2 regions of the Comamonas sp. SY3 genome follow, and region 1 is predicted to be linked to the other one. Evidence: predicted binding sites of a transcription regulator. Region 1 holds the regulator's gene; the other holds the start of a gene.
The links. The regulator HrcA, encoded in region 1, represses chaperone genes, less so after heat shock. The targets are predictions, from matches to a motif close to TTAGCACTCNNNNNNNNNGAGTGCTAA.

Region 1 (11,232 bases):
CACCCACGTCCGGCGACACGACGATCAGGTCTTCGTAGTTCTTCTGGCGCAGGTCGCCCAGCAGCACAGGCGATGCATAGATGTTGTCGACAGGAATATCGAAAAAGCCCTGGATCTGGTCGGCATGCAGGTCCATGGTCAGCACGCGGCTGACGCCAGCGGCTTGGAGCATGTTGGCAACGACCTTGGCCGTGATGGGCACGCGGGTCGAGCGGACACGGCGGTCCTGGCGGGCATAGCCGAAATAGGGGATCACGGCACAGATGTGCTCGGCCGATGCGCGCTTCAACGCGTCGACCATCACCAGCAGTTCCATCAGGTGGTCGTTGGTGGGAGCGCAGGTGGGCTGCACCACGAACACATCGCGGGTACGAACGTTTTGCTTGATCTCGACGGTGACTTCACCGTCAGAGAAACGGCCTACGTCGGCGTTACCCAGGGAGGTATGGAGGTGTTGTGCAATTTCAGAGGCAAGCTCGCGGTTGGCGTTGCCTGTGAAAACCATGAAGTCTGGATGATGGTCTTGCATAGCGTCCCAGTGGGTATGGGTTAGCTGTGTGCGTTGCTTGTACGCGGTAAGAAATATGGCAGGGGAAGAAGGATTCGAACCTTCGCATGCCGGAATCAAAATCCGGTGCCTTAACCAGCTTGGCGACTCCCCTACAAGAATTGGTGCTAAGCATCACCAATCCTTTAAAACTTTCAGTCTTGGGTCCAACCTCTGAGAGGGTGTTCCATCAGACTTGTGCAATCTTTCACTGTCCAGTCTTGTGAAAAACTGCTCTGGCAGCTATTAGCTTGCATTTTCTTCACTGCGAAAACTGCGCTACCTGAGCCCGTCATTCTAGCATGTAATCCTTGTGATTTCAAAAAGTCAGAAACTTTTTTTATCGAAGGGCACAGGCTTTCTGCGACCGGCTGCAAGTCGTTTCGACCGAAGTCAAAGTTCTCTGCAGCGAAGCTCGTCATTGTAGCAGCTTCTGAATCGCGTTTTAGGTTCGGACTTGAAAAAATTAATTTCGTATCCAGACCCTCTTGCGGCTTCACAACTACCAGCGCGGTGTCTGCTAGTTGCTGCTCGTTTTCGAGTGGACGTATTATGTCACCGATTCCTTCGACCCAAGCCGACTTTCCAAAAATAAAAAAAGGAACATCGGCGCCCAAGGTCAGCCCGATGCGCTGCAGTTCGCTGCGCGAGAGTTTCAGATCCCAGAGCTGGTTGAGCGCCAGCAAGGTACTGGCCGCATCCGATGAGCCGCCGCCCATACCAGCCTGGGCTGGCAGGTTTTTGTGCACGCCGATGTGCACACCCTGGCGGCAGCCAGTGGCCTGCTGCAAAGCCCTGGCGGCGCGGGTGATCAGGTCATCGGCAGGCAGCGGCGTGTTCAGGTCTTCGCGGCTGATCTGGCCGCCGCTGCGCAGCTCGAAGTGCAGGGTGTCGGCCCAATCGATCAGCATGAACACCGACTGCAGCAGATGGTAGCCATCGGCGCGTCTGCCGGTGATATGCAGGAACAGGTTGAGTTTGGCAGGCGCAGGAACGTCGTACAGCGTACGCATGGATCTCGGTCTCACAAAAAAATCATCGCGCGTCGAGGACGATGCGCAGGCTCGCCTCGGGACGTGGATCGATGCGGCGGGCCAGAATTTTCCCTTCGCTGTGGGCCTCCAGGTCGGCCTGCCAGCCGGCCGCCTCGGTGGGTTTGCCCTGCAGCCAGTCAAACAGCGCGGCAATCGGCAAGCTGGTGCCCAGCAAGCTTTGTGTCAACTCGTCGAGCGAGCTGGCCTGGCGCGTCTGCGTGCCTTGCTGCGCGCTGGCCTGGCCGGGCGACCATTGCACGCGCGCGACGATATTGCCCAGCGGGTTGAGCAGCACCAGTTCGCCCGATGCGGGGCTTCCGGACAGCTCGAAGCTGCCACTGGTGCTCTGCGGTGGGCTGTCGAGCACCTGCACCGACATGCGGCCCGACCAGTAGGTCACGCCCGGTGCGGCCTCGAGTTGGCGCGCTGCGGTACTGCAGGCCGAGAGCATGGGCAGCAGGGCAGCGCCTGCTGCGGCCAGGCAGAGGTGTCTGCGCTGCACCTTCATGGTTGGATGCCCAGGCGCTCGAAGGTCTTCTTGACCATGTCATTGTTCGGCGCTGTCTTCAGAACGGTGCGCAACAGCTCTTCGGCGGGCCGGTTCTTGCCCTGTTTCCACCAGACTTCGGCCAGATGGGCACCAATCTCGGCATCGGGTTGCTTGGTGTAAGCCTGCTCCAGCAGTTCGGCGGCGCGATCGAGGTTGCCCAGCTTGAACTCCACCCAGCCCAGGCTGTCGGTGATGAAGGGGTCGCCGGGTGACATGCTCAGCGCCTTCTCGATCAGCCGCTTGGCTTCGTCGAGCTTGAGGCCGCGATCGGCCAGCGAGTAGCCCAGCGCGTTATAGGCATGGTGAAAATCGGGCTGCAGCTCGATCAGCTTGCGCAGCTGGGTCTCGGCCAGCTCCATGTTGTTCATGCGCTCGGCGAGCATCGCTTGCTCGTACAGCGCGTCCGGGTCCTGCGGTTGCAGTGCGACCAGGCGGCTCTGCAGATCCAGCGCCTGTGCATAGTTCTTGGCGGTTTTTTGCAGCTGCACCTGCGCGGCCAGCTTGGCGCGCGCTTCGCCGGCATTGCCTTCGGGCAGCTGGTCCAGCAAGACCGCCGCAGCATCGTAGTTGCCCTGCTGCATCTGAATGGAGGCCTTGCGCAAGGTGGCCAGCGCGGTGTTGCCGGCCTTGGCGATCTCATCGGCCCAGCGGTCGGCCTCAGCCCATTTCTGCTGGGCCTCGGCCATCTGCTCGCGCAGCATCAGGCTTTGGATGCGCACTTCACGCTGCAGCACCGCCGAGGGGAATTTGTCGATCAGGGTGTCGAGCTTGAGCAGCGAGACATCGGCCTCGGTGTACTGCTTGAGCTGGGCTTCCAGCGCCGCCTTCAGCATCCAGGCATCGGCGGATTCGGGGCTCAGGCGCGTGGCGTTTTCCAGCTGGGTTTTGGCCTCGGCAAAGCGCTCGGCGTTCATCAGGCTGCGCGCATAGGCCAGGTGGGCCTCGCCGCTCTTGGATTTGTTCAGAAAATCCACCACCAGCGATTCAACGCCGGGTACACCGGCGTTGACCAGGTCGGCCGCCAGCTTGGCCGCGCTCTCGTTGTCGGGATTGAGTTGCAGCGATCTGCGGGCAGAGGCCAGTGCCTCGGTCTTCTGGTCTGCGGCCAGCTCCATGCGGCCGATGGCGGCCCAGGCCTCGGGGCCGGTGGCGGGGTTTTCGAGTTCGGGGGTCAGCGCCTCGCGCACGATGCGGGCGGCCAGGGCCTGGTCACTGAGGCGCCGGTAGATGCTGGGAATGGCGCGAATCCATTCCAGCTTTTCATCGGGCTTGGCCAGCGCGATTTCCTGCTTGAGCAGCGGACCGGTTTCCTCGCCATGGTTGGTCGAGAGCATCACCTGCAGCATGTAGCGGCTGGCCGCGCGCGATTGCGGGAAGGCGCTTTTCCAGGCCTCGGCCACTTCGGTGGCGCGGCTGGCAGAGCGCGACAGCAACGCCAGCTGCGCGCTGCGCTGGTAGACCTTTTCGTCGCCCGAGCGGCGGGCTGCGTCGAGCAGCAATTCCACGCTGGTCGCCGCATCACCACGGTAGGCGTACATTTCGCCCAGCAGCAGTTCGTAAAAAAGCTCCGCATCCAGCTCGACTCTGGCGTCGTCGGCCCGCTGGGCTGCCGCCAGCGCCAGCTGCCGCTGGGCAGCGCCGGGCTGCGGTGCTTGGGCAGGCGCTGCAAACGCGGGTGCCATCAGGCCGGAGGCCAGAAAATAAGCCAGTAAACGAAGTTTTTGCGTCATCGGCCCATAATAAACGATGCCCAAGGGCCTTGCAGAAGGAAGAAAGTGCCAGAGTTACCAGAAGTGGAAGTCACGCGGCGAGGACTGATTGCGCCGCTGCAAGGCGCGCGCATTGCGTCCGTGCGGATCGGAAAACCTTTGCGCTGGCCGCTGGGCATCGAGACCGCAGCGTTGGCTGGCCGCACCATCACCGATGTGCAGCGCCGGGGCAAGTACATCGTGCTGGCGCTGGACCAGGGTGTGGTGCTGATACACCTGGGCATGTCCGGCAGCCTGCAGGTCAGCCCGATGGATGCGCCTGCCGGCCCGCATGACCATTTCGACCTGTTCACCGACCAGCACCTGCTGCGCCTGCATGATCCGCGCCGGTTTGGTGCGGTGGTGTGGTCGCCCGACACCGAATCGGGCATGGCCGCGAAGCTGTTGGCCAACCTGGGCGTGGAGCCCTTGGGCGCCGGCTTCAGCTTTGAGCACCTGTGGGCCGGGCTGCAAAAATCGCGCATGCCTATCAAGCAGCTGCTGCTGGGCGGCCAGGTGGTCGTCGGCGTGGGCAATATCTACGCCAGTGAGGTGCTGTTCCTGGCCGGCATAGCGCCCACCAAACCGGCCAACCAGACCACGCGGCCCCAGGCGCGGCGCCTGCATGCGGCGATTGTCGAAGTGCTGACCCGCTCGATTGCACTGGGCGGCAGCACCTTGCGCGACTTTGTCCAGGTCAATGGCTATGCCGGTGCTTTCCAGGCGCAGGCCAGCGTCTATGGCCGGGCCGGAGCGCCTTGCCCGCGATGCGGCCAGCCGGTGCAGGTCATCAAGCAAGGGCAGCGCAGCACCTATTTCTGCAAGCGCTGCCAGAAATAAACACAGATAAACACAGGGCTGGCGGGCCGCTCCAGCGCGGCCGCCCCCACAGCCCCCGATAACTATTCCATCCCCCGAGAACAGCGATTGTGAGCCGATTTTCCGAACAGATCGTGGCCTGGCAGACAGTCCACGGAAGACACCACCTGCCTTGGCAGAACACCCAGGATGCCTACCGCGTCTGGCTGTCCGAGATCATGCTGCAGCAAACCCAGGTCAGCACTGTGCTGGGCTACTACGAGCGGTTCTTGCAGCGCTGCCCCACGGTGGCCGATCTGGCTGCGGCCAGCGATGAAGAAGTCATGGCGCTGTGGAGCGGCCTGGGCTACTACAGCCGCGCACGCAACCTGCACCGCTGCGCCAAGGAGGTGATGGACCGCTTTGGCGGTGCGTTCCCGCACACGGTGGAAGAGCTCTCGTCCTTGCCCGGCATTGGCCGCTCGACCGCAGGCGCGATCGCCTCGTTCTGCTTTGCACAGCGGGCTGCCATTCTGGATGCCAATGTCAAAAGGGTGCTCACCCGCGTGCTGGGCTTTGAGGACGACCTGGCCAGCAGCGCTGCCGAGAAAAAGCTCTGGGCGCTGGCCGAAGACCTGCTGCCCACCACCGACCTGGCGCGCAACATGCCGCGCTACACGCAGGGCATGATGGACATGGGTGCCACGATCTGCACCGCCAAAAAGCCCAGTTGCCTGCTCTGCCCGGTGCACGGTGATTGCGTGGCGCACCGCCAGGGCCAGCCCGAGCGCTATCCCGTCAAGACCAAGAAATTGAAGCGCAGTGCCGCCAGCTGGTGGCTGCTGTGCTGGCAACGGCCCGATGGCGCCATCTGGCTGGAAAAGCGCCCGGCACCGGGCATCTGGGCCGGCCTGTTCTGCATGCCGGTCTGCGACAGCGAAGAGGCACTGCTCCAGCAGGCGGCCCGGCACGGTGCCACGTCAGCGCCGGTGCATGGCGCCGCTTTTTTGCATGTGCTTACCCACAAGGATTTGCATCTGCATCCAGTGCGGGTCCCCGTTGCTGCGGATTTTGTGCCGGCACAGCCGGGCCAGTGGGTGCTGCCCGCACAGTGGCCGGATGTGGGCCTGCCTGCACCCGTTCGCAGTCTGCTGCAGCGCGGGTTCTGAGGCGGGCCGGGGCAGCAGGCACTGGCGTCGATTGCAGTGCTTGTCCTGCAATGGGCACCGCTGGGCGGCGCTTAGACTGCAGCCATCTTTTTGCTTTGAAAGTGCGCCATGGAACCCACTGTCCATCCGTTCTCGTCCCTGTTCCAGCAACTGGGCCTGCCCGATGACGATGCATCGATTCGCGCGTTCATCGAAACGCACCGCCCGCTGCCCGACACCTTGCTGATGGCAGACGCTCCGTTCTGGTCGCCCGCACAGGCGCGCTTTTTGCGGGAGAGCATCACCGCCGATGCCGATTGGGCGAACGTGGTGGACCAGCTCAGCGTCGCTTTGCGCACCGAATAGCCAAGGCTTTATCCGCTGTGCTTGCCGCCCAGTTCGCGGTGGCGCTGCAAGGTGGTCCAGCGGTCTCCAAAGTGCTGGGCCAGCGCATTGACCAGGTAGACCGAGCGGTGCTGGCCGCCGGTGCAGCCCACCGATACCGTGGCGTAGCTGCGGTGGTTTTTCACCAGCTCCGGCAGCCAGTTGTCCAGAAAGCGGATGATGTCGTTTTGCATCTGCAGCACCTTGGGCTGCTGAGCCAGAAAGTTGGCGACCGGCGCTTCCAATCCTGTGTGCGGGCGCAGCTCGGGCTCGTAGTAGGGGTTGGGCAGCATGCGCACATCGAACATGTAATCGCTGTCTATCGGGATGCCGTGCTTGAAGCCAAAGGACTGGAACAGCAAGGTCAGGCTCGATTGCGGTGCCTGGATCCAGTCCTTGATCTGCGCCTGCAGCTGCGAGCCGCGCATATTGCTGGTGTCGATGACATGGGCCTGTTCGCGCAGATCGGCCAGCAACGCGCGCTCTTCCTCAATCATCTGCACCAGCGCGCGCGGGCCTTCCTGCAGTTTTTCGTTGGTCAGCGGATGGCGCCTGCGGGTTTCGGAAAAGCGGCGCATCAGCGTATCGCGCTGCGCATCCATGTAGATCAGCCGTACCTGGGCGCCAGCGGCGCGCAGGCGGTCGAGCTGCGCAGGCACCAGGTACAGGCCCTTGGCACTGCGCGCATCGATGGCGATGGCCACGCGGCTGCCATGCTGCCACTGCTCCAGCGACACCAGCGCCTGCAGCAGCTCGGGCGGAAAGTTGTCCACACAGTAGTAGCCCACGTCTTCAAGCGCGTGCAGCGCCACGGACTTGCCCGAGCCGGCCATGCCGGTGATGACCACCACTTCGAGCGGCTGTGAGAGGGATGTCTTAACGGTCATTCATTCCTCCGGCAATCATCTCTTGGGCATGGGCCCGGCTCGTCGCAGACAGGTTCTCGCCGCCGAGCATGCGGGCAATTTCATTGATCCGCTCGTCATCGGCCACGGTGCGGATATGGCTGGTGGTGCCGCCCTTGCTGCGCTGCTTGGCCACCAGGAGGTGGTGGTCGCCGCGCGCGGCCACCTGGGCCAGGTGGGTCACGGCCAGCACCTGTCGGTCGCGCCCCAGTGCCCGCATCACGCGGCCGACCGAATCGGCCACGGCGCCGCCAATGCCCGAGTCGATCTCGTCAAAGATCAGTGTGGGTGCCTGGCCGAGCTGGCTGGTCGAGATCGCAATTGCCAGCGAGATGCGCGAGAGCTCGCCGCCCGAGGCCACCTTGGCGATCGGCTTGGGGTCGGTGCCCGGGTGGCCGGCCACCAGCAGCTCCACATCGTCGATGCCATCGCTGCGCGGTTCGCGCGCCGGGCTGACCTGCGCCACAAAACGGCCGCCGGCCATGCCCAGGTCCTGCATCGCCGCAGTGATGGCCTTGGACAGGCGCTTGGCCGCCTGTTGGCGCGCCTGGCTCAGCGTGGCGGCTACCTTTTGGTAGGCCTCCTGCGCCTGCTGGGCATTCTTGGTGAGCTGCACCATGTCGGACGAGGCCTCCAGCGCCAGCAGCTCGGCATGCCAGCCCTGCAGCAGCGCGGGCAGGTCTTCGGGCGCACGCTTGTAGCGGCGCGCCAGCGATATCCAGCTGCCCAGGCGCTGGTCCAGCTGTTCGAGCTTGTCCGGGTCCAGCTCCGCATGGCGCAGGTAGCCGTTGAGCGAGCGCATCACGTCTTCGAGCTGGGCCAGGCAAGACTCCAGCGACTCGGCCATCGCGGAGAAACCGGGCTCCACATGGGCCTGGTCCTGCAGCGCGTGCAGGCTGCGGTTGACCTGCGTGATGGCGCCACCGTCTTCGCCTTCCAGGCTGGCGATGGCATTGTTGGCCGCATCCATCAAGGCCTGGGCATTGGACAGGCGCCCGTGCTGGGTGTTGAGCTCTTCCCATTCCTGGGGGCCGGGCGCGAGCTTGTCGATTTCGGCAATCTGCCAGAGCAGGCGTTCGCGCTCGCGCTGGTGGGTTTCTTCCATGCTGCGGGCCTGTTGCAAGGCCTTGTCGGCACTGCGCCACAGCGCGTAGGCGCGCTGGGTGGGCGTGCTGTCGGCGCCGGCATAGGCATCGAGCAGCTGGCGCACCGATTCGGGCTGGGTCAGCCCCTGCCAGGCATGCTGGCCATGGATATCGACCAGCGCGCCGGCAATGCTGCGCAGCTGCGTGGCGGTGGCGGGCACGCCATTGATCCAGAACTTGCTCTTGCCCTGCGCATCGATCACGCGGCGCAGCAGCAGGGTTTCTTCGCCCGGCATGTCGTTGTCGCTGAGAAAGCCTTCCAGCGTGGCAGGCGTATCGAACTCGGCCATCAACTCGGCGCGGCTGGCGCCCTGGCGCACAAAGCCGGTGTCGGCGCGGTGCCCCAGCACCAGCTGCAATGCATCGATCAGGATCGATTTACCGGCGCCCGTCTCGCCCGTCAGCGCCGTGAAGCCGGTCTGGAAATCCACCTCCAGCTGCTCGACGATGACGAAATCACGCAAGCCAATGCGTCTGAGGCTCATGGCGTGATGCCCCCTTCGTTCCAGCCCAGCTTTTTGCGCAAGGTGGCGTAGTAGTTCCAGCCACGGGGGTGCAGAAAGCGCGCCTTGTGCGGCGCGCTGCGCACCAGAATCTTGTCACCGCGCAGGATGGAGGCCAGCGACTGCATGTCGAAATTGGCAGCGACATCGCGCCCGCCAATCACCTCGATCGAAATTTCCTGCGTGTCCGGAATCACGCTGGGCCGGTTGGACAGCATGTGGGGTGCAATCGGCGCCATCACCCAGCAAGGCACCGTCGGGTGCACGATGGGGCCGCCGACCGACAGCGCATAGGCAGTCGAGCCCGTCGGTGTCGCAATGATCAGACCGTCCGCACGCTGGTTGGCGACCAGCTGGCCATCGACCTCGACCCGCAGCTCGACCATGCCCGAGGTACCGCCCCGGTTCACCACCACATCGTTGAAGGCCAGGGCCTCGAAGACGCATTGGCCTTCGCGCATCACGCGGGCGTGGATCATCGAGCGCACTTCTTCTTCGTATTCGCCGGCCAGGATGGCCGACAGCGGGCCCATGAAGGTCTGCAGCGGCACGTCGGTCACAAAGCCCAGGCGCCCCTGGTTGATGCCGACCAACGGCGTGTTGTACTGGGCCAACTCGCGTCCCACACCGAGCATGGTGCCGTCACCGCCCAGCACGATGACCAGGTCGCAGCGCTCACCGATCTGCTGCATGCTGAGCGTGGGGTAGTGTTCCATGCCGGTGAAGGCGGCGGTTTCCTTCTCCAGGAATGCAGTGCCGCCCTGGGCCTCGATATAGCAGGCGATCTGGCTGAAGGCCGCATAGGACTGCTGGCGCACCTCGGCAGTGGGGGGCGCATGGTGTTTGCCGATCAGGGCAATATGTTGAAAGCGAGACTGCATACGCAAATTACATCACCAAAGTGACGCAATCTTTTTGAATTTCTTGAGCAGCCCCAGGTTGCAGCTGCTGCCTGCCCTGCGAAGGCATGCCGCGCCGGTAGCCAGGGCTGGGCCTGAAGTCACTCGGGCGTGTGCAGGCAGACGCACCGGGCAGCCACAGCGCCATTGTTGCATGGCTACAAAAATCCAGAGCAGCGCAGCCCTTCCGAGCGTTGCGGCGCTCCGGTGTTCGGGCATCCGGCACTGCCCCGGCCCCTGCATTACCCTCGGTCCGCGCAATACCTGCCGCCAGGACCGGCGGACACGGATAAAATGCGCCCATGCTCGATGACCGTGCCCGGCTGCTGCTCAAAACCCTGGTGGAACGCTATATTGCGGATGGCCATCCGGTGGGATCCCGTGCACTCACGCAGGAGCCCGGACTGGATTTTTCGCCGGCCACCATCCGCAACGTGATGGCCGACCTCGAAAGCCTGGGCCTGATCGCCAGCCCCTACACCTCCGCCGGCCGCATTCCCACCGCCAAGGGCTACCGCCTGTTTGTCGACACGATGCTGACGGTGGATGCGGACCAGGTCGTCGCCGCCGAAATTGCGCCTGAGCAACCGCAAAAGGTCATCACCAGCGCCGCAGGCGTGCTGTCGGAGCTGTCGCAGTTTGTCGGTGTGGTGCAGGCGCCGCGCAAAAGCTCCTCGTTCCGGCATATCGAGTTCTTGCGCCTGTCGGAAAAGCGCATTTTGCTGATCCTAGTCTCGCCCGAAGGCGATGTGCAAAACCGCGTGATCTTCACCGAATCGGACTATTCCCAGAGCCAGCTGATCGAGACCGCCAACTACCTCAATGCCCATTACGCCGGACTGGCGATGGAGCAGGTGCGGCAGCTGTTGCGCAAGGAAGTCGACAGCCTGCGCGACGAGATTGCCGCGCTGATGCTGGCGGCGGTGAATGTGGATGAAGATGCCGAAGCCGCCCCGCATGAACTGGTGATTGCCGGCGAGCGCAACCTGCTGGCCGTCAGCGATTTCAGCAACGACATGACCAACCTGCGCCGGGCCTTTGACCTGTTCGAACAAAAGACCCAGATCCTGCACTTGTTGGAGAATTCCAACCGCGCCGAAGGTGTGCAAATCTACATCGGCGGTGAGAGCCAGCTGCTGTCCGTCGAGGAGCTTTCGGTGGTCAGCACCCCCTACCAGGTCAATGGCAAAGTGGTGGGCACCCTGGGCGTCATCGGCCCCAAACGCATGCCTTACGAGAAGATGATTCAGATCGTTGGAATCACCTCAAAGCTCGTCTCCAACGCACTGAGCCATCCGAAATAAACGCTAGAATGCAAAGCTTCACTCGCCGGGGATCCCGGCAAGTGGTGGTGCCGGGGCGTTAGCTCAGTTGGTTAGAGCAGAGGACTCATAATCCTTTGGTCGCGGGTTCAAGTCCCTCACGCCCTACCATATTCATTGGCTGCACAGCTATCATTTTTGATGCTGTGCGGCTTTTTTATTGGTGCTTATGTGCATAGCTTATGCACTGTCTTGCTGGCAAAGCGGCGCCGATTGCCTGGTAGAGCTCAGGCCTCGCCCTGGACCTGG
Region 2 (11,232 bases), on a different contig from region 1:
TCCAGGATACCCATTTCCAGCATGTCGCCGTAGGTGTCGTTGGCAGCGTTGAAGCCGAAGTTGCCATTGCCCTTGAGCACGGCATCGACCACCACCGATGGCTCGCCACCAGCGTTGGACACGATTTCGCGCAGAGGCGCTTCGATGGCCTTGAGCACCAGCTTGATACCAGCGTCCTGCTCGGCATTGCCGGTAGCCAGAGCGCCCACCGCTTGCTTGGCGCGCAGCAGCGCCACGCCACCGCCGGCCACGATGCCTTCTTCCACAGCAGCGCGGGTCGCGTGCAGCGCGTCTTCCACGCGGGCCTTCTTTTCCTTCATTTCGACTTCGGTGGCAGCGCCCACCTTGATCACGGCAACACCGCCGGCCAGCTTGGCCACGCGCTCTTGCAGCTTTTCACGGTCGTAGTCGGAGGTGGCTTCTTCGATCTGAGCGCGGATTTGCTTCACGCGGGCTTCGATTTCAGCGGCTTGGCCAGCACCGTCGATGATGGTGGTGTTTTCCTTGCCGATTTCGACGCGTTGGGCCTGGCCCAGGTCTTCCAGGGTCACCTTTTCCAGCGACAGGCCCACTTCTTCAGCGATCACCTTGCCGCCGGTCAGGATGGCGATGTCTTCCAGCATGGCCTTACGGCGGTCGCCGAAGCCAGGAGCCTTCACAGCCACAACCTTCAGGATGCCACGGATGGTGTTGACCACCAGGGTTGCCAGTGCTTCGCCTTCGACGTCTTCTGCAATGATCAGCAGCGGACGGCCGGCCTTGGCCACGGCTTCCAGCGTAGGCAGCAGGTCACGGATGTTGCTGATCTTCTTGTCGAACAGCAGCACGAAGGGGTTGTCCAGGATCGCGGCTTGCTTTTCTGGGTTGTTGATGAAGTAGGGCGACAGGTAGCCACGGTCGAACTGCATGCCTTCAACGACGTCGAGTTCGTTGTCCAGCGACTTGCCTTCTTCGACGGTGATCACGCCTTCCTTGCCGACCTTGTCCATCGCGTCAGCAATGATCTTGCCCACGGATTCGTCGGAGTTGGCGGAGATCGAACCGACTTGGGCGATTTCCTTGGAGGTGGTGGTGGCCTTGGATTGCTTCTTCAGCTCTTCCACCAGCGCAGCGACAGCCTTGTCGATACCGCGCTTGAGGTCCATGGGGTTCAGGCCGGCGGCCACGTACTTGGAGCCTTCGCGCACGATGGCTTGGGCCAGCACGGTAGCGGTCGTGGTGCCGTCACCAGCGATATCGTTGGTCTTGGAAGCCACTTCCTTCACGAGCTGGGCGCCCATGTTCTGCAGCTTGTCCTTGAGTTCCACTTCCTTGGCCACGGACACACCGTCCTTGGTCACGGTGGGGGCGCCGAACGAACGCTCGAGCACCACGTTGCGGCCCTTGGGGCCCAGGGTCACTTTGACGGCGTTAGCCAGAATGTTCACGCCTTCAACCATGCGTGCACGTGCTTCACCGCCGAATACTACGTCTTTTGCTGCCATTTTTGGCTCCTAAATACTTGAAAACTTGAAATGAGAATGAATGCTCGGGAAAGAAAGCGTAGCGAGCAGGTGTCAGGCTAGGCGCACGGAGCACAGCAACCGGAACGTACTTGGGTACGTGAGGATTGCGAGCACCGCGCAACGACGCATGACGCCTGCGCAGTAGCTTTATTTCTCGACGACAGCGAACAGGTCTTCTTCCTTCATGACCAGCAGTTCATTGCCGTCCACCTTGACCGATTGGCCGGAGTACTTGCCGAACAGCACGCGGTCGCCGACCTTCACGCCCAAGGTGATGGACTCGCCCTTGTCGTTCTTCTTGCCTGGGCCAACCGCCAGCACTTCGCCTTGGTCTGGCTTTTCAGCAGCGTTGTCGGGGATGTAGATGCCCGAAGCGGTCTTGGTTTCGTTTTCCAGACGCTTAACGATCACGCGATCGTGCAGAGGACGCAGGTTCATAACAACTCCTTCAATTTCAATACCAGGTTGGATGAAAGATGGCCCGGCAGCCGCCGCGCCAAATACGCAAAAATTTTTGAGAAGCGGTGGTTTTAGCACTCTACCCCTTCGAGTGCTAATAATAAGGTCATTTGATGACAGTTCAAGACTGCGGGGGTGAAAAATTCGTGGCGGACGCGTTGCCTGTTCACGAACCCTCACTGCGGAAATGACGCAAGCGGCGATAGATGCTTGGCATCTTGCTATCAAAATGGATGCAGCGCAGGCGGTTGGCCGATGCAGCGCAGCGCCCCCGGGCCGCGATATCTGCGCGGTGCCGAGCCTCTTGGTGGCACAGCCTGCAAGCTGCCAGCAGCGGCTCAGCCGGGCAGGTCAATCTTGAGCGTGGCCGACAGCATCTGCACCAGCAGGGTCTCGGCCTGGGCGAAATCACCAGCATCGAGCGCTGCCTTGTCCTGCAGCAATGCAAACTGGGTTTGCTGGTCGACATAGCCTTGGGTGATGGCCCAGATGCTGAACATCAGGTGCTGGAAGTTGACCGGCGCGATCAGGCCTAGGCCTGCCCAATGCGTGAACGCCGCCACATTGGCCGCCAGCAATGGTGCGATGCGTTCGCGCACTGCGGAGGCGGCAAATGGCGCACCGGCAATCATCTCCTTGGTGAACAACTGGCTGCCGAAAGGGCGGGTACGCGCGAACTCGAACTTCTCACGGATGTACTGGCGGATCTGCTGCGCCGGGTCTCCATCCTTGGACAGGCCCGTCATATGGCCCAGCCAGTCATCGATCACCGATACCAGCACGGCCTGGTACAGCGCCTCTTTGCTGGGGTAGTAGTACAGCAGGTTGTGGCGGCTGAAGCCGGCGTCCTGTGCGATCTGCTCCAGCGGTGCACCTTCAAAACCCAGCAACGCGAAATGCCGCTCTGCCGAGCCCAGGATCATGTCAATCTTGCGCAGGCGGGCTGCACTGGGTTTGCGCGCCATCGCTGCAGTGGCAACTTGCGCGTGGGCTTGCGGTGTCGGAAGGGCATCATTCATGAGCCCGTATTGTCTGGCATTTGGGAGGCCTTGCAGCCAGACATGAATAGCGCTGCACCGCAGACAAGAAAAAAGGCAACGCATCGCGTTGCCTTGCTGACCAAGCAGTGCCTTGCGGCACCGGGCATATTGCCCGGCTTGGTTTTCTTATTGTGGGCGGCTGTTGGTCGGGAAAGGCCATGCAGCATTGGTGCTGAGCACGGTCTTGACGGGCTCTGCAGCAGCAGGCGCAGCAGCAGCTGGGGCCTTGGCAGGAGCGGCAGCCTTCTTTGCGGGAGCGGCCTTCTTGGCAGGTGCTGGAGCCTTGGCAGGAGCAGCAGCCTTCTTGGCTGGAGCAGCGGCCTTCTTCGCAGGAGCGGCAGCCTTCTTCGCAGGAGCAGCGGCCTTCTTCGCAGGAGCAGCAGCCTTCTTGGCTGGAGCGGCAGCCTTCTTGGCTGGAGCAGCGGCCTTCTTCGCAGGAGCAGCAGCCTTCTTGGCTGGAGCTGCGGCCTTCTTCGCAGGAGCAGCAGCCTTCTTGGCTGGAGCAGCGGCCTTCTTCGCCGGAGCTGCAGCCTTCTTGGCTGGAGCTGCGGCCTTCTTTGCCGGAGCTGCAGCCTTCTTGGCTGGAGCTGCGGCCTTCTTTGCCGGAGCTGCGGCCTTCTTGGCAGGAGCAGCAGCCTTCTTCGCAGGAGCGGCAGCCTTCTTCACGGCAGTCTTGGCGGCTGCGGTGGATTTGGTTGCGGGCTTGGCGGCGGTCTTCTTTGCGGCGGCTGGCTTAGCAGCTGCCTTTTTGGCAACGGCCTTGGCAGCAGGCTTTGCAGCTGCCTTGGTGGCGGCTGGCTTGGCAGCGGCCTTTGGCTTTGCAGCAGCCTTGGGGGCGGCTGCCTTGGTTGCGACTGCCTTCTTGGCAGTTGCCTTGGTGTCAGCAGTTTTCTTGCTTGCTTTGGACGTTGCCATGCTCTTCTCCTTCGGGTCAATTTAGAAAGCAGACTTCATGCCTGATTGAATTCGACACGAAGTTTTGATAGCAAACTGAATTGTGCATCAGCTGCTAGCAACTGGCATAGTGCAAACCTCAATAAAGACGCCAAATTTCACAGTTTTCTCTCAGGAAAACCACATTCTGACGGGGTTTGCACATCAAGGTCGGCGTCAATCCCAGGAAAGCGCGCCGCCGGACTGGTATTCGATGACGCGGGTCTCAAAGAAATTTCTCTCTTTTTTCAGGTCGATCATCTCGCTCATCCACGGGAACGGATTGTCCTCGTTGGGGTACAACGCATCGAGGCCGATCTGCGTTGCGCGGCGGTTGGCGATGTAGCGCAGGTAGCCTTTGAACATCGCGGCGTTCATGCCCAGCACACCTCTGGGCATCGTGTCTTCTGCGTATTGATATTCAAGTTCGACTGCTTGAATAAACAAGGCCTTGATCTCGTCCTTGAATGCAGCAGTCCAGAGGTCAGGGTTCTCCAGCTTGAGCTGGTTGATCAGGTCGATGCCGAAGTTGCAGTGCATGGACTCGTCGCGCAGGATGTACTGGTACTGCTCGGCCGCGCCGGTCATCTTGTTCTGCCGGCCCAGCGCCAGGATCTGCGTGAAGCCCACATAGAAGAACAGGCCCTCCATCAGACAGGCAAACACGATCAGGCTTTTGAGCAAGGTCTGGTCCGTCTGCGAGGTGCCGGTCTGGAAGTTGGGGTCCATGATCGCGTCGATGAACGGGATCAGGAAAGCATCCTTGTTGCGGATCGAGGGGACCTCGTTGTAGGCGTTGAAGATCTCGGATTCATCCAGCCCGAGCGACTCCACGATGTACTGGTAGGCATGGGTGTGGATGGCTTCCTCGAATGCCTGGCGCAGCAGAAACTGGCGGCACTCGGGCGCGGTGATATGGCGGTAGGTGCCCAGCACGATGTTGTTGGCGGCCAGTGAATCGGCCGTGACGAAAAAGCCCAGGTTGCGCTTGACGATGCGGCGCTCGTCCTCGGTCAGGCCATTCGGGGATTTCCACAGCGCGATGTCGCGCGTCATGTTGACCTCTTGTGGCATCCAGTGGTTGGCACAGGTAGCCAGGTATTTCTCCCAGGCCCATTTGTATTTGAACGGCACCAGCTGGTTGACATCGGTCTTGGCGTTGATGATGCGCTTGTCGGCGGCGTTGACCCGCTTGAACATCGCTGCAGGTGGTGGTGCAGCGGGCAGCGCAGCAGTGGCTGCGAGCGGTGCCAACGCGTCGATGGAATCTTCTTCAAAGCTCAGCATGGGTGGTGCGCTCCTGGTGGGGGCCGGTGTGGTGGTTCAGGTTCGGACGATGTGCGGGAGTCACTGGCAGGCTTCGCAGCCGGGATCATCCATGGCGCAAAAGCGGATGTCGGTGCCGGGCGCGGTGGGCTGGGCAGCGGCCGCGGCTGCCACCGCTTGGGCTGCGGGCGCGGCCTGGCTGCTGGGCACGGCATTGAGTACGCGGCTTTGGATGGTGGACTTTTCAGCCTGCGTGGCGCTGGTGGTGCGCAGGTAGTACGTGGTCTTGAGGCCGCGCACCCAGGCGAGCTTGTAGGCATCGTCGAGTTTCTTGCCCGATGCCCCTGCCATATAGATATTGAGACTCTGCGCCTGGTCTATCCATTTCTGCCGCCGCGAGGCCGCTTCCACCAGCCAGACGGGATCGACTTCAAAGGCCGTGGCATACAGGGCCTTGAGCGCATGGGGCACGCGGTCGATGGGGCGCAGCGAGCCCTCAAAATGCTTGAGGTCCATCACCATCACGTCGTCCCACAGGCCCAGCTTCTTGAGGTCGCGCACCAGGTACTGGTTGATCACGGTGAACTCGCCCGAGAGGTTGGACTTGACCGACAGGTTGCCAAACGAGGGTTCGATGGAGGCATCGACACCGACGATGTTGGAGATCGTGGCGGTGGGTGCGATGGCCACGCAGTTGGAATTGCGCATGCCGTCCTGCGCGATCTTGCGGCGCAGTGCTTCCCAGTCCAGCTGCATGCTGCGGTCCACCTGGACATAGTCGGCATGGCCTCGGGCCTGGGCGAGCAGGTCCAGCGTGTCCAGCGGCAGAATGCCCTGGCTCCACAGCGAGCCAGGGTAGCTGCTGTAGACACCGCGCTCGCGCGCCAGCTCGGTCGATGCCCAATAGGCGTAGTAGCAGACCGCCTCCATCGAGGTGTCGGCAAACTGCACCGCCGCATCGCTGGCGTAGGGGATGTGCAATTGGTAAAGGCTGTCCTGGAAGGCCATGATGCCCAGACCCACCGGGCGGTGGCGCAGGTTGGAGTCGCGCGCCTTGTCCACCGCGTAGTAGTTGATGTCGATGACGTTGTCGAGCATGCGCATGGCCGTGGCGACGGTGCGCTTGAGCTTGTCATGGTCCAGTGCCAGGCCGCCTTGCCCGTCATCTTTCAGGTGGCGCGCCAGGTTGACCGAGCCCAGGTTGCAGACGGCGGTTTCCGTGTCGCTGGTGTTGAGCGTGATCTCGGTGCAGAGGTTGGAGGAGTGCACGACGCCCGCATGCTGCTGTGGCGAGCGCAGGTTGCAGGCATCCTTGAAGGTGATCCAGGGGTGGCCGGTCTCGAACAGCATGGACAGCATCTTGCGCCACAGATCGACCGCCGGCAGCGTCTTGCTCAGCGCCAGTTCGCCGGTCGCGGCCTGGGCCTCGTAAGCGGTGTAGGCCCGCTCGAAATCCTTGCCAAAGCGGTCGTGCAGGTCAGGAACGTCCGAGGGTGAGAACAGGGTCCAGGTCCCTTTTTCCATGACCCGTTGCATGAACAGGTCGGGAATCCAGTTGGCGGTGTTCATGTCATGGGTGCGGCGGCGGTCATCACCGGTGTTCTTGCGCAGCTCCAGAAACTCCTCGATGTCCAGGTGCCAGGTCTCCAGGTAGGCGCAGACGGCGCCTTTGCGCTTGCCGCCCTGGTTGACGGCGACGGCCGTGTCGTTGACCACCTTGAGAAAAGGCACCACGCCCTGCGACTCGCCATTGGTGCCCTTGATGCGGGCACCCATCGCACGCACGGGGGTCCAGTCATTGCCCAGGCCCCCGGCAAACTTGGACAGCAGCGCGTTCTCGCGGATCGCATCGTAGATGCCGCCCAGGTCATCGGCCACCGTGGTCAGATAGCAGGACGACAGCTGCGAGCGCAAGGTGCCGCTGTTGAACAGGGTGGGGGTGGACGACATGAAGTCGAACGACGAGAGCAGGTCATAGAACGCAATGGCCCTTGCATTGCGGTCGTCCTCCTTCAGCGCCAGGCCCATGGCCACGCGCATGAAGAAGGCCTGGGGCAGCTCGATGCGCTGCTTGCGCACATGCAGGAAATAGCGGTCGTACAGAGTCTGCAACCCCAGGTAGTCAAACTGCAGATCGCGCTCGGGCTGGAGGGCTGCGGCCAGGCGCGGCAGGTCGAAGTCCAGCATCTCGGGCGCAAGCAGTTCATGCGCGACACCTTGCGCGACAAAGCCGGGGAAGTAGCTGCGGTAGGCCGCGCCCATGTCGGCACTGCTGACATCCTGGCCGATCACTTCGCGCGTGATGGTGTGCAGCAGCAGACGCGCGGTGACAAAGCTGTAGTCGGGGTCTTTTTCAATCAAGGTGCGCGCTGCCAGGATCGATGCCTTGAACACCTCGTCCATCGGAACGCCGTCGTAGAGATTGCGCAGGGTCTCGCTGAGGATCGGTGCTGGGTCGACGTCCTGGCCCGGCCCCTGGCATGCGGCCGCAATGCGGTCATGGAGTTTTTTGACGTCGAGCAGCACCGGCTGGCCCCGGTCCTGCACATGCAGGCTGACATGGGCGGGTGTGTGCTGGGCCTGCAACTGCGCGCGCTCCTGGTTGCGGCGCTCGCGGTACAGCACGTAGGCCCGCGCGACCTCGTGGTTGCCGCCACGCATCAGACCCAGCTCCACCTGGTCCTGCACATCTTCGATGTGAAAAGTGCCGCCGCTGGGGCGCGAGCGCATCAGGGCGCGTACCACCGTGTGGGTCAGGTTCTCGACCACTTCGCGAACGCTGGCCGATGCCGAGCCCTGGCTGCCATGGACGGCCAGGAAGGCCTTCATGATGGCGGTGGTGATCTTTGCAGGCTCGAAGGGGACAACTGCGCCGTTGCGCCGCATGATCTGGTAGTCCGGCAGTACGGTGAATCCATCCAGGGTGCGGGAGCTGGTGGCCGGTGCGGCCTGTAGCTCGGAAAGCGAAGCAGCGCTCATGATGTCCTCTCAGTGGGTGCAAAAAACCGGAGAAACAGCGCTGTGGTATGCCGGTATCACCAAGCCTCTGGAAACCGCATCACACTACATGTAGTGTTTTCTTGAGCGCTGGACACTACCTGTAGTGTATGGGGCATTGCGCATTTTGTGTGCAGGGGCTGTCGCCATGCTGCGCAGCAAAACAGCGGCAACTGCGCATGGCGTCGTCATTTGGGCATGCAAACCACCGCTGTGCGTGTGTTGCGGGGCGATCCCCGTTGCCAGCCTGCGCAAAACGGGGCCAGCGCACAGAAAAAATAATTTTTCAAACAGGAGAAAATCCCACATTTCGCAGGCGTCTGGGCCTGCAAAAATGCCAACGCGCGGCGAAAAAGGGCCTTTGCACCGATGGCAGATCTACAGCCCGATGGAAGGTGGAAACATCGCGGCAGGCCAGTCCAGCTCCTGCTGCAGGCGGCGCCAGGAAAAGCCGGGGCCGGGATCGTTCTTGCGGCCGGGCGCGATGTGTTCGTGGCCGGCGATATAGGCAATCGCATACTGCGCGCGGATCTGCTGGCACAGCTGCACCAGGCTCTGGTACTGCGCCGGCTCGAAGGTCTCGCCCTCGAGGCCTTCGAGTTCGATGCCGATGGAGTCGTCATTGCAGCGCGGCCGCCCGCGCCAGAACGACTGGCCGGCATGCCAGGCGCGTTCGTCGGCACTGACAAATTGCCACACGGCCCCTTCGCGGGTGATGAAGAAATGCGAGGAGACCTGCAGCCCGCGGATGGTCTGGAAGTACGGGTGCGCATCCCAGTCGAGCTGGTTGGTGAACAGGCGCTGCACATCGCCCGTGCCGTAGATGCCCGGTGGCAGGCTGATCGAGTGGACGACGATCAGATCGGTGCAGGCGCCGCCGGGGCGGGGCCCGAAGTTGGGCGAGGGGCACGGCGTGGCCGTGCGCAGCCAACCCTGGTGCCAGAGCGCGGCATGCGCCGCCGCCGGGGGGCGGGCGTCCGCGCCGGGCGGCATCTCGGGCAGGTCTTGGGGCATGGCGTCAGTCCTAGGGCTGTACCCCATCGCTGGGATCGTGGATCTGCAGCCGTTCCATGCGGTAGCGGATCTGGCGCAGGCTGATGCCCAGCCGGTTGGCGGCGGCTGTGCGGTTGAAGCCGAACTCCTGCAGCGCACGCACGAGGATATCGCGCTCGATGGCATCGAGCCAGGCCTGCAGATCGGCTGGCAGATCCTGCGGAAGGGGAAAGCGCTCGCCGTGGGCCGGTAGCGCCGAGGGGACGGGCGGTGCTGCGGCCACCCGTGGCGCGGCGGGCGCCAGGTAGGCAGGGGTCTGCTCGGCAGCGATGCTCTGAACTGCAGCGTTCGCAGGCCCCCCGGAGCGCGCAGGCTCGATATGCAGAAACGGCCCGTCACTCAGCGCGACAGAGCGCAGCAGCAGGTTCTCCAGTTCGCGCACGTTGCCCGGCAGTGCGTGGCCGGCAAGCGCTTGCAAGGCCTCCGGGCCGAGCTGGGGCACTGGCTGGCCGCTTTCGTGGGCAATGCGCGCAAGCAGCACCTCGCACAGCGCCGGCAGATCCTCGCGGCGTTCGCGCAGCGGCGGGATGAAGATATCGATGACGTTGAGGCGGTAGTACAGGTCCTGGCGGAACCGCCCTGCCTGCACATCGGCGGCCAGGTCACGGTGGGTGGCGCTGACGATGCGCACATCAACGGCTTCCTCCTGCTGGGCACCCAGCGGCCGCACCTTGCGCTCCTGGATCGCCCGCAGGAGCTTGGCCTGCATCGCCAGCGGCAGCTCGCCGATTTCGTCGAGGAAGAGCGTGCCACCATGGGCGGCCTGGAAAAAGCCGTCCCGGTCCTGGTTGGCGCCCGTATAGGCCCCTTTGCGGGCTCCAAAGAATTCGGCTTCGAGCAGGTTTTCAGGGATGGCGCCGCAGTTGACTGCCACCATCGGGCCACTGGCGCGCTGGCTGCGGCGGTGCAGCGACTGGGCTACCAGCTCCTTGCCGGTGCCCGACTCGCCGCGCACCAGAATGGGTGCCATGCTGCCGGCCACCTTGGCAATGCGCTCGCGCACCTGCTGCATGACCAGCGAGGGGCCAATAAGTTCGCGCTGCGAAGCGTCTTGCGGCAATGGGGGCGTGCCCGGCTGCGCCGGCGCTTGAAAAGCGGCCGGCGACGGGGCTTGCGCAGGCGCATCCTGCAGCCCCTGGCTGGCCGATGCCACCACCTGGCGGAACTGCTTGAGATCGACGGGCTTGGTCAGGTAGTCAAATGCCCCCTCGCGCAACGCCGCGACCGCGTTGTCGGCCGAGCCGTAAGCGGTCATCACGATGGCGCGCTCGCTGCGGCTTTGGCGGCGCAGGTCCTGCAGCAGCTCCATGCCCAGGCCGTCGGGCAGGCGCATGTCGGTGATCAGAATCTCGAAGCGGCGCTGTTGCAGCTGGGCGCGCGCTTCCTGCACCGAGCCCGCCGTAAAGACCCGGTAGCCTTCACGCAGCAGGGTCAGCTCGTAAAGCGTTCGGAGGTCGGGCTCGTCGTCCACGACCAGAACAGTGGTGTTTTCAAAACTCATGCCTGGTGGATCAATTCAGTCTGCAGGGGGTGCGCAGGGCTGGCGGCGCGGCGAAACTGCACGATGAAGGCATTGCCCTGTGCCAGCTCGGGCAGCGCTGCGCTCTGCCTTTCATAGCGGATCATAGCGCCATGGCGGGTGCACAGTTCGCGGCAGATGTAGAGGCCCAGGCCGCTGGAGCGGCTCTCGGATGAGAAGAAGGGCTCGAACAGGTGTTTCTCGATCGTCGGCTCGATCGGCGCGCCATCGCTCCAGACCACCAAGGTGGTGGTGCCCGTCAGGCTGCTGTGGGTGCCCACGCGCAGCGAGCCCGCATGCGCGCTGCGATAGCGCTGGCCGTTGTTGAGCAGGTTGTAGAGCAGCTGGCGCAGGTGACCGGTATCAAAGGCCACCAGGCTGTTATCGGCGTCCAGCGCCAGCGCCAAGGTATGCGCAGCAGGGGCCAGCGACATCCAGTCGTGGCAGATCTGCAGCACGG

Region 2: ACCQ08_RS16605 (co-chaperone GroES) is a predicted target of HrcA. The motif match lies at 2,036-2,062, and genes of this name have one in related genera.

Annotation. Positions count from the first base shown of each region.
Region 1 covers NZ_JBGTYN010000006.1:120,662-131,893, reverse strand. The annotation lists gene ACCQ08_RS10290 (ribose-phosphate pyrophosphokinase) at 1-529, opposite strand, end outside; tRNA gene ACCQ08_RS10285 (tRNA-Gln) at 586-662, opposite strand; gene ispE (4-(cytidine 5'-diphospho)-2-C-methyl-D-erythritol kinase) at 703-1,560, opposite strand; gene ACCQ08_RS10275 (outer membrane lipoprotein LolB) at 1,583-2,089, opposite strand; gene ACCQ08_RS10270 (tetratricopeptide repeat protein) at 2,086-3,861, opposite strand; gene mutM (bifunctional DNA-formamidopyrimidine glycosylase/DNA-(apurinic or apyrimidinic site) lyase) at 3,907-4,719, shown strand; gene mutY (A/G-specific adenine glycosylase) at 4,806-5,846, shown strand; gene ACCQ08_RS10255 (DUF2789 domain-containing protein) at 5,955-6,191, shown strand; gene rapZ (RNase adapter RapZ) at 6,200-7,096, opposite strand; gene recN (DNA repair protein RecN) at 7,086-8,744, opposite strand; gene ACCQ08_RS10240 (NAD kinase) at 8,741-9,643, opposite strand; gene hrcA (heat-inducible transcriptional repressor HrcA) at 9,964-10,965, shown strand; tRNA gene ACCQ08_RS10230 (tRNA-Ile) at 11,018-11,094, shown strand.
Region 2 covers NZ_JBGTYN010000013.1:85,825-97,056, forward strand. The annotation lists gene groL (chaperonin GroEL) at 1-1,484, opposite strand, end outside; gene ACCQ08_RS16605 (co-chaperone GroES) at 1,653-1,943, opposite strand; gene ACCQ08_RS16610 (TetR family transcriptional regulator C-terminal domain-containing protein) at 2,303-2,983, opposite strand; gene ACCQ08_RS16615 (histone H1) at 3,131-3,919, opposite strand; gene ACCQ08_RS16620 (ribonucleotide-diphosphate reductase subunit beta) at 4,115-5,224, opposite strand; gene ACCQ08_RS16625 (ribonucleoside-diphosphate reductase subunit alpha) at 5,285-8,182, opposite strand; gene ampD (1,6-anhydro-N-acetylmuramyl-L-alanine amidase AmpD) at 8,579-9,193, opposite strand; gene ACCQ08_RS16635 (sigma-54-dependent transcriptional regulator) at 9,225-10,754, opposite strand; gene ACCQ08_RS16640 (ATP-binding protein) at 10,751-11,232, opposite strand, start outside.